Linked DNA regions of Cycloclasticus pugetii PS-1. Each later gene encodes a partner of the first gene's protein in a complex. Links are inferred from orthologs where the notes say so. Each region holds a gene or a part of one and is shown in the gene's direction. Other genes may lie near its edges.

The links. Proteins that work in one complex are often made in the same cells at the same time.
Region 2: the proteins of tsaD (region 1) and tsaB are in contact, whole or in part, in a solved structure (PDB 4WQ4), measured with the Escherichia coli proteins. The link is inferred for Cycloclasticus pugetii PS-1 from one-to-one orthologs.

The regions. Positions count from the first base shown.
Region 1 is NZ_ARVU01000001.1:104,631-109,691, reverse strand. Bases 984-3,942 are described here. They hold tsaD (tRNA (adenosine(37)-N6)-threonylcarbamoyltransferase complex transferase subunit TsaD), read left to right. Parts: upstream 984-1,925; coding sequence 1,926-2,960; downstream 2,961-3,942. Other genes in these bases: CYCPU_RS0100480 (pteridine reductase), read right to left, coding at 3,816-3,942; folK (2-amino-4-hydroxy-6-hydroxymethyldihydropteridine diphosphokinase), read left to right, coding at 3,328-3,819; folB (dihydroneopterin aldolase), read left to right, coding at 2,972-3,331; rpsU (30S ribosomal protein S21), read right to left, coding at 1,484-1,711; CYCPU_RS0100505 (GatB/YqeY domain-containing protein), read right to left, coding at 999-1,457. In the rest of the region: dnaG (DNA primase), read right to left, coding at 1-830; more of CYCPU_RS0100480, read right to left, coding at 3,943-4,550; CYCPU_RS0100475 (hypothetical protein), read left to right, coding at 4,604-5,061.
Region 2 is NZ_ARVU01000001.1:760,167-765,268, forward strand. Bases 907-3,906 are described here. They hold tsaB (tRNA (adenosine(37)-N6)-threonylcarbamoyltransferase complex dimerization subunit type 1 TsaB), read left to right. Parts: upstream 907-2,061; coding sequence 2,062-2,751; downstream 2,752-3,906. Other genes in these bases: CYCPU_RS0103710 (DNA repair helicase YoaA), read left to right, coding at 907-2,065; CYCPU_RS0103720 (L-threonylcarbamoyladenylate synthase), read left to right, coding at 2,748-3,383; CYCPU_RS0103725 (site-2 protease family protein), read left to right, coding at 3,383-3,906. In the rest of the region: CYCPU_RS0103705 (hypothetical protein), read left to right, coding at 1-88; more of CYCPU_RS0103710, read left to right, coding at 98-906; more of CYCPU_RS0103725, read left to right, coding at 3,907-4,042; CYCPU_RS0103730 (tryptophan--tRNA ligase), read left to right, coding at 4,051-5,102. UniProt on the Escherichia coli protein: Required for the formation of a threonylcarbamoyl group on adenosine at position 37 (t(6)A37) in tRNAs that read codons beginning with adenine.

The DNA.
Region 1 (5,061 bases):
CCCTGCTGATAAAGCGAAATAACGTCTAAGTAGCCTTCAACCACAATAATTTGCTGTATTTTAGTAGACGATTTTAGCGCTTCATATAAACCATATACTTCACGGCCTTTATGGTAGAGCGGCGTTTCTGGAGAATTTAAATACTTTGGCTCGCCGCCATCTAGAACTCGACCACCAAACCCGATAGTTTGCCCACGTTTATTACGGATAGGGAAAATAATTCGCTCTCTAAAGCGGTCATACGTTTTATTATTTTCATTCGTCACCACAAGCCCTAATTCACCTAACTGATGGAGCGAATCGTTATCTTGGCCCAACGACGACAGCAAATTACTCCAACCTGGTGGTGCAAAACCTAATTGGAAGGTTTTAGCCACTTCGCCTGTCAGCCCTCTATTTTTCAAGTACTCCGTCGCAATATGACTGGCCCCATGCTGTCGCAGTTGCTGCTGGTAAAAGTCACTCACCTTCTCATTCATACGCAGCAGTGGCGATAAATCCCGTTTCGGTTTCTCCGTTTCAAACCCTTGCTCGCGTACAACTTCCACGCCAGCGCGGCTTGCTAATTCTTCAATTGCTTCTACAAAACTAAAGTGGCTGTAATCCATTAAAAAGCCAATCACCGAACCACTCTGGCCACAACCAAAACAATGATAAAACTGCTTGTCTTGGCTGACAGTAAAACTGGGGGTTTTCTCGTTATGAAAAGGGCAGCAAGCAGAGTAGTTTGCACCTTTTTTTTTCAACGGTAGCAAGCTATCAATCACCTCGACAATATCGGTTCTTGCCAATAAGTCATCAATAAAATGCTGGGGGATTCGACCTGCCATGATTATGGTATTTTATTTACCCTATGATTCTTGCTTGAAGCATAGACGACATTAACAAGCGTTAATACTTTTCTATACGAGCCGGAAGTGCCCAGTGAAATTGATGCGCTTCTCCATGCCTACCAATTTGTCATACAGTGATCATGCGGACCACTAAATAAAAACAAATTAAGAAAGCTTGGCTTTTATTTTACCGCTTGCCGCACCAACGTCTGCACGACCTTGTAATTTAGGGCGAAGAATACCCATCACTTTACCCATATCTTTCATGCCTTGCGCACCAGATTCGGTAATCGCCTGATCGATCAGTTGATCGACCTCTGATTCAGTTAATTGTTGGGGCAAGTACTGCTGGATAATACTTGTTTCTTTTTGCTCTATCAGTGATAGGTCGTCACGACCTGCTTTGTCAAACGCCTCTATTGAATCACGACGCTGTTTGACCATCTTATCGAGCAATTGAAGGACTTGCGTATCATCTAATTCGATACGCTCATCGACTTCTTTTTGCTTAATAGCAGCGAGTATTAAACGAATAACACTCAGCTTTTCTTTTTCTTTAGCCTTCATTGCTAACTTCATATCCTCACGGATACGGTGCAATAAAGGCGTGGCTTGTTCGCTCATTATGTTAACGACGCGAGTAGCAAATATTAGCTACGGCCACGACGAAGGTTGTTCAATGCGCGACGTGTGCGAGACAACCCTTTCAAATGACGTTTAACCGCTGCAGCTGCTTTACGCTTGCGCTCAGCAGTTGGCTTTTCATAAAACTCACGTTTACGTGATTCAGCCAAAACGCCGGCTCTTTCACATGTACGCTTAAAACGACGTAGAGCAAAGTCAAATGGTTCGTTATCTTTAACGCGAACTGAAGGCATGTATTTCTCTCTTCTTAAAAGTTAAATGGTGTAAAAGGATGGCGGATTATACACGCAGCAAAGCCATATGCCAACACCCATACTCTCCTAATAACAACACCTTTAACGAAAATCTATTGTTAATGGTTAACGTGAGCTTCATATCGTTTAGGCAGAAAGCGCCTTGTTTGCGTATAATAGCCTGCTTTAAAACCTTGCTAAACCATCGCCATCAATGACTACCCAGCCACCACTTGTTCTTGGTATTGAAACATCCTGTGACGAAACAGGCGTTGCCTTGTATGGCGAACGCGGCTTACTCGCTGATGCGCTGTATAGCCAAATTGACATGCATGCGGAGTACGGAGGCGTTGTGCCTGAACTGGCTTCACGAGACCACGTCCGTAAACTAATTCCACTTATTAAACAATGCTTTGCTAATGCCAGCGTAACTAGTCGTGAGTTGTCCGGCGTTGCCTATACATCTGGGCCGGGACTTGTTGGCGCTCTGTTTGCTGGAGCTAGCGTTGCTCGAAGCTTGGCTTATGCATGGGACATCCCCTCTATCGGCGTTCACCATATGGAAGGTCATTTATTAGCCCCCATGCTTGAAACAACACCACCTAGCTTTCCTTTTGTTGCCTTATTGGTCTCAGGTGGGCACACACAATTAATTAAGGTCAATCAAATAGGTGACTATCAACTACTCGGCGAATCCTTAGATGATGCTGCCGGCGAAGCCTTTGATAAAACAGCAAAATTACTCAATTTAGGCTACCCAGGGGGACCTGCCTTGGCCGCTTGCGCCAAAAATGGCAATCCGGAAAGGTTTAATTTTCCACGCCCTATGACCAACCGGCCAGGGCTTGATTTTAGCTTTAGCGGGCTCAAAACTTTTGCCTTAACAACCAGCCAGCAACATGCTTTAGACGAGCAAACCTGTGCTGATATCGCCAGAGCCTTCGAAGATGCCGTGGCTGACACATTGGCGATTAAATGCAAACGCGCTTTAACTCAAACCGGGCTCTCTACCCTAGTGGTTGCTGGTGGCGTCAGCGCCAACCAACGTTTACGTAAAACACTGGACCAAATGGCCAAAGAAATCAGCGCCAAGGTATTTTATCCCCGCCATGAATTTTGTACTGACAATGGCGCCATGATCGCTTACGCTGGTTATCAACGTCTATTAGCTGGGGAATTCGACGAGCTCAGCATTAAAGCTCGACCTCGCTGGCCATTATCTGCACTTAATACGCCTCAAACAAAGTAAACAAAGACCTTATGGATATTATTTTTCTACGAAACTTACGAATTGAAGCCATCATTGGCATTTTTGACTGGGAACGCAAAGTAAAACAGCCCGTTTTTTTTGATATCGAAATGGCCGCGGACATAAAAAAAGCTGCTGCTAGTGATCATATTGACGACACTTTAGACTATAAATCTCTATCGAAAGCAGTGATTGATTTTGTCGAAAAAAGTGAGTTTCAGTTAGTTGAAACATTAGCCGAAAAAGTTGCCGAACTGATTATTCATGATTTCAATGTCCCTTGGCTAAAGCTAACCTTGAATAAGAAAGGAGCATTACGCCATGCCGATGACGTTGGCATTATTATTGAGCGTGGATCAAAACCCCAATGACCACTGTTTACCTAAGCATTGGCAGCAACATTGAGCGCGAAAAACATATCCGTGCCGGTATAAATGCCTTAAAAAAACAATTCGGTAACCTCACCTTATCCAGCGTTTATGAGTCCGACGCGGTTGGTTTTGATGGTCAACCCTTTCTAAATTTAATTGCTGCTTTTGAAACAGATCTGTCCGCAATACAAGTAGATACCATTCTTGATACGATTGAAAAAGACAATGGCCGCACCCTTGATCAGAAAAAATTTAACCCGCGAACACTGGATTTAGATTTAATCCTGTATGGCAACTTCATCAGCAAAGACCCTCTTCTCGATATTCCGCGTGGCGAAATAACTCAGTATGCATTCGTCTTAGAGCCACTGGCTGAAATTGCTGGCAACCTACAACACCCTGTTTTACAGACCTCTTACCAGCAGCTCTGGCAACATTTCGACAAATCTAACATCGTACAAAAACGCATTGATTTTAGTTGGGATTAGACAAGGCTTTTACCGCCATCAACCGCAATCACCTGACCGGTAATATAAGCCGCATTTTGGGCTAAAAATAACACTGTTTCGGCAATATCGCTGGGTGCACCTTGTCGCTGCAAAGGAATTTTTTCAACAATGCTGTCGGTCAATTCAGTTGCCTGACTTTCTGGCCATAAAATTGCCCCTGGCGATACGCCATTCACACGCACATCTGGCGCCAACTCCTTAGCTAACGATTCTGTTAACGCATATAACCCCGCTTTTGCGGTGCTATAAATCGGGTAATCTACCAATGAACGTTTAGCATAAATATCAACAATATTAACAATACAACCTTTGGTTTTTTTTAATGCCTTGAACGCCACTTTACTGACAAAAAATGGGGCTTTTAAATTACTCCCCATCAAATCATTCCACTCACTCTCATTAGCATCGCCAACTGGCGTTGGGTAAAATGTAGACGCATTATTAATCAACACGTCCAAACGCCCATGTCTAGTAATCACCTGATCGACCATCTGCTCAATTTTCTGCACCGACTGTAAATCCGCTTTTATAGCCCACGCAGAGTGCTCTCTTTTATTATTTAATAGCTGAACAAGCTCATCCGCTTCGCTGCGTGAATGACGATAGTGAACCACAACACCGTACCCTGCCGCATGAAACGTTTTCGTCATTTGCGCGCCAATTCGCCTTGCCGCACCAGTAATTAACACTATTTTCTGCAATTTGGACACACCACCCTCGAATTAAACTAGACTTTCAATAAGAACATACTACTGAATAACATATGCAAAACCGATTCTTTTTGTTGCTATTTTTGGCCCTTCTATTAAGTGCTTGCGCTCAAGTCCCTGACCAAAAAGGCTACCATTACGAATACTTCAATCTTAACGCCATGGCCAAGACTGATATCGACATGGTCGCTGACACCCACGTAAAACAAACTATCAAACACCTGAGGCTACTAGCAACAAAACTCTACAAACGTAACCCACGAGAATGGAAGAAAACCAATTTAAAATCAAGAGAAGCCGCTGTAGCACGTATTTTTAAACAACCCTTTCCAACCGTAAATGGCAAAAGTAGCGTGGACAGTATTCGACTCGCTTTTAACGAACAATATCAAGGTGACCGTGTACTTGCTTATGTATCGGGCTTAGCTAGCATGCTTACTTTGTCATATAACGGTAAAAGCCAGTTTTATTTATTCGATAGCTTAGATGCTCAAAAAGTGTATAACGGCGC
Region 2 (5,102 bases), 660 kb from region 1 along the record:
GGTTGCAAAGTTTCGCAATATTGCTACCTTGGTTTGGACAAAAGAAGGTGGTTTGGACGCATCAGCGTGGACTGATGAAACAAGTTAATAAATTTAAATGGATAACCCTTTGTACGACCTCGATAGCATATTTGGCTCTAATGGCGAGCTGGTTAAACATATTAAAGGCTTTCAACCGCGAGATGGACAGTTGTCGATGGCGCAGGCTATCGAGCGGGCTATTGAGCAGCATACACATCTAGTAGCTGAAGCTGGAACAGGAACAGGAAAAACCTTTGCCTATCTTATTCCTGCCATTTTATCTGGTAAGAAAACAATTATCTCAACCGGGACGCGTAATCTTCAAGACCAAATATTCGAAAAGGACTTCCCGTTAATCCGTGAGGTATTAAACGTACCTGTACAGGGTGCAGTGCTGAAAGGACGGTCTAATTACCTGTGTTTATATCGCCTTGATCAGGCAAAAATGCAAACATCTAGCTTTGACAAACAGACGGATGCTGAATTAAGAGAGGTCGAACGGTGGTCGAATCAAACAAAAGAGGGAGATATTGCTGAGGTAACATCGGTTGCCGAAGATTCTTACGTTTGGCAACAAGTCACGTCAACAGCAGATAATTGTTTGGGCCAAGAATGTCCAATGATCAGTGAGTGTTTTCCAGTATTAGCCAGAAAAAAAGCACAAGAAGTAGATGTATTAATTGTTAACCACCATCTTTTATGTGCAGACTGGTCATTGAAAGATGATGGGTTTGGGCAGTTATTGCCAGATGCAGAGCTAATTATTGTTGATGAGGCCCACCAATTAATTGACACGGCGTCTCGGTTTTTAGGGGTGTCGGTCAGTGCACGTCAAATTTTATCGTTGATCGGTGATGTCAGTGCAGAACAATTAAAATTAGCATCAGATATGCCTGAATTGATTGATTTAACACATGTAATTAGTGAAGACATACGAGAAATGCGGAAGGTGCTGCCTGAGCCGGTTATTAAAGGCTCTTGGGATGAGCTTGAGCAAGGTACAGACTTCTTGCAAGCCTTAGATTGCCTGATTGAACGTATCGAACAGTTATTTAAAGTATTAACTAAGGTGGCTGTTCGTTCTAAAGGTTTAGAGGCGTGTTGGAAACGCTGCGAAGATGTTCTACTGCGACTGAAACTTTTTTCAAAGCAAGATCAGCACGATTGGATCCAATGGTTCGAAACGTATCAGCGGACGTTTACTTTTTATCGAACGCCTTTGGATATTTCTAAGGCATTTGCCAGTTTTGCTTTTGCCAGTGATGCCAGCTGGGTGTTTACCTCGGCTACTTTATCGGTGAATAATAAATTTGATTTCTTTTCTAAACGATTGGGTTTGGAAGATGCTGAAACGGGTAGCTGGGAAAGCCCTTTTGATTTTGTGCATCAGTCATTGATGTATGTCCCAACTGGCATGCCTGAGCCACGCGATTATCACTATACGGCGACGATGATTGAAAAAATCATTCCAGTATTAGAGGCTAGTGAAGGTAGGGCATTTATTTTATTTACCTCGCATAAGGCATTAAAAGAAGCCGCTAATATTTTATTGGCTGAAACGAACTTTAAATTATTAGTGCAAGGTGATTTGCCGAAGCAACAAATGTTAGAGTCCTTTAGGCGTTCTGAGCGTGCGGTTTTGCTCGGTACTGCGAGTTTTTGGGAAGGCGTTGATGTGCGGGGGGAAGCCTTATCCTGTGTGATTATAGATAAACTACCGTTCGCATCGCCTGGCGATCCGGTGACTAAAGCTCGGTTAGAATATATGGCCGCTAATGGCCAGTCAGCGTTTTCAGATTTCCAATTGCCTTCAGCAGCCTTGACGCTAAAACAGGGGGTGGGAAGGTTGATTCGTGATGTTGAAGATAAAGGCGTGTTGGTGTTGTGTGATCCACGGTTATCAAGCAAAGGCTATGGTAAAGTGTTTATTAAATCCTTGCCAGCGATGCCTATTACACAAGATGTAAAAGATGTGAAGAGATTCTTTCATCGTATCAATAGTCAAAAAATCAGTGATAAAAAACACGTTATAAAATCAGCATGAAAATTTTAGCGATTGAAACAGCAACAGAAGGGTGCTCTGCGGCCTTGTTGATAAACGGCGAGGTAATAGACCGTTTTCAGGTGGCACCACGAGAACACGGTAACTTGATTTTGCCAATGGTCGATGAGCTACTGAACGAAGCTGGTATGACGTTACAACAACTCGATGCGTTAGCTTTTGGCCGTGGCCCCGGGTCTTTTACCGGCGTTAGAATGGCGACAGGCGTTATTCAAGGCTTAGCCTTTGCGGCAGAGCTACCGATCGCGCCGGTGTCTACGCTTACCGCGTTGGCATATCAGGCGGGTCCTCCCGTAGAAGGTCAGACAGTGTACGCAGCCTTAGATGCTCGAATGGGTGAGGTATATTGGTGCGAATATGAACGGATTGATGGCCAACTCAAAGCGGTTTCCAATGAGTCTGTTATTGCGCCAGCAGCGTTAAGCGTTACGCAAGGTAAACAGGCGATTGGTATTGGACACGGTTGGGGCACATATGAAAATGAGTTAACGCAGTTAGTTAACGCTAGCGAGTTGTTGCTTTTACCAAACGCGCTGCCAAGAGCAAGAGAGGTTGCTCAGTTGGCGGTCGGCATGGTGAGGGATGGGCAAACGGTGTCTGCCGACAATGCATTACCGGTGTATTTACGTGATAATGTAGCAAAGAAAAAAGCACAACAGCAATCATGACACAATATTTGAATATTCACCCCGATAATCCACAGCCACGGTTAATTAAGCAAGCGGCCGATATTATACGTCGGGGCGGTGTTATCGCTTACCCAACTGACTCTTCTTATGCCTTGGCTTGTCATTTGGGTGATAAGCAGGCGCTTGATCGTATTCGTCAGATTCGTCGAATTGACGATAAACATAATTTCACCTTAGTGTGTCGGGATCTAACTGAGATCTCAATGTACGCACAAGTGAATAACGATACGTACCGCCTGCTCAAATCATTAACGCCGGGCGCGTTTACTTTTGTGTTAAAGGCAACTAAAGAGGTGCCTCGACGCCTCCAGCACCCGAAACGAAAAACCGTTGGTATTCGTATTCCAAATAATTTGGTTGCGCAAAAAATACTTGAAGAGCTCAATGAGCCGATGTTAACCAGTACCTTGATCTTACCGGGTGAAACCGAGGCCATAGCCGACCCTTATGAGATTAATCAGCAGTTAGCCCGTGTATTGGACCTTGTGGTTGATGCGGGTGTTATTCCGTATGAACCAACAACCATGATCGTTTGGGATAATGACTTTCCTGAAGTGGTTAGAGAAGGTAAAGGTATTGCTGATTTTATTGCACGTAAGGATGAGCATTAATGTCAATGGACGAATTGACCTTGGTCGGTCGAATAGCGGTGTGGATATTACCGGTTATTTTTGCCATTACCGTTCACGAAGTCGCTCATGGTTGGGTGGCTAGCCAGTTTGGTGATAATACGGCAAAGAGCCTTGGGCGTTTAACCTTAAACCCCATTAGTCATATGGATTTGGTCGGAACCGTGATTGTGCCTGGGGTTTTGTTATTATTGGGTGGTTTTATATTTGGTTGGGCAAAACCGGTTCCGGTTAACTGGCACAATTTAAAGAACCCCAAACGTGACATGATTTATGTGGCCCTAGCCGGACCCTTCGCTAATCTTTTAATGGCGATTGGTTGGGGTGTTGTCATGAAAATAGGCTATATGATGGGCGCGCAAAATGAGTATTTTGCTATGCCATTGATATACATGGGCTATGCAGGTATTTTTATTAATTCGGTGCTGATGATGTTAAATTTATTACCGATTTTACCGCTTGATGGTGGTCGGGTGTTAGCTGGTTTATTGCCAATGAGAGCCAGTATTGAGTTTAGTAAACTTGAACGCTTAGGCTTTCCAATTTTGGTCTTTATTATTGTAATGGGATGGTTATCTAAAATTTTAGGTCCGCCCGTTTATTTTTTACAAACCAGTATTTTTAAAATATTGGGTATTTAGGAGGAAATGTGAGTTCAGAAGTTCCAGCGCAGTATCGTCGTGTACTATCCGGTATGAGGCCAACCGGCAAATTGCATTTAGGTCACTATCACGGAGTACTAAAAAATTGGGTCGATTTACAGCAAGAATATAAGTGTCATTTCTTTGTGGCAGATTGGCATGCGCTCACAACGCACTATGAAGACCCTTCAATTATTGCAGACAGTACTTGGGATATGGTTGTTGATTGGTTGGCCGCTGGTGTTGATCATGGTTTGGCTGATTTATTTATACAATCGAGCATTCCTGAACATGCAGAGCTGCATTTGTTGCTATCTATGATAACGCCGCTGGGGTGGTTAGAAAGGGTTCCGAGCTATAAAGACCAGCAAGAAAAACTCAAAGAAATGGATTTAGCAACGTATGGGTTTTTAGGCTATCCACTTTTACAAAGCGCAGACATTCTTATATACAAAGCCGGTTTAGTCCCCGTTGGAGCCGATCAGGTGGCACACGTTGAGTTGACGCGTGAGGTGGCTAGGCGCTTCAATTATTTATATGGCCGAGGCTTAGACTTTGAAGAAAAAGCGGAAGCTGCGATTAAGAAAATGGGGAAGAAAAATGCCAAAATATTCAACAAGTTGCGAAGTTCTTTCCAAGAAAATGGTGATCAAGAAGCACTGGGTGTAGCTAGAGCTTTATTAGAAGCACAACAAAATATAACGGTTGGTGATAAAGAGCGTTTATTTGGTTATTTGGAAGGCAGTGGCCGCGTTATTTTGCCAGAGCCTATCGCCTTGTTGACTAAAGCGTCAAAGATGCCTGGCTTAGATGGGCAAAAGATGTCCAAGTCTTATAACAACACAATTGCATTGCGCGATGAACCAGAAGAGGTAGAGAAAAAACTTAGAACAATGCCAACCGATCCAGCGCGTGTTCGTAGAACAGACGCGGGTGACCCAGCAAAATGCCCAGTATGGCAGTTTCATGAGGTGTATTCAGAAGAGGGTGTGCGTAATTGGGTTCAAGAAGGCTGTAAGTCAGCGAGTATTGGTTGCATAGATTGTAAACAACCCGTTAT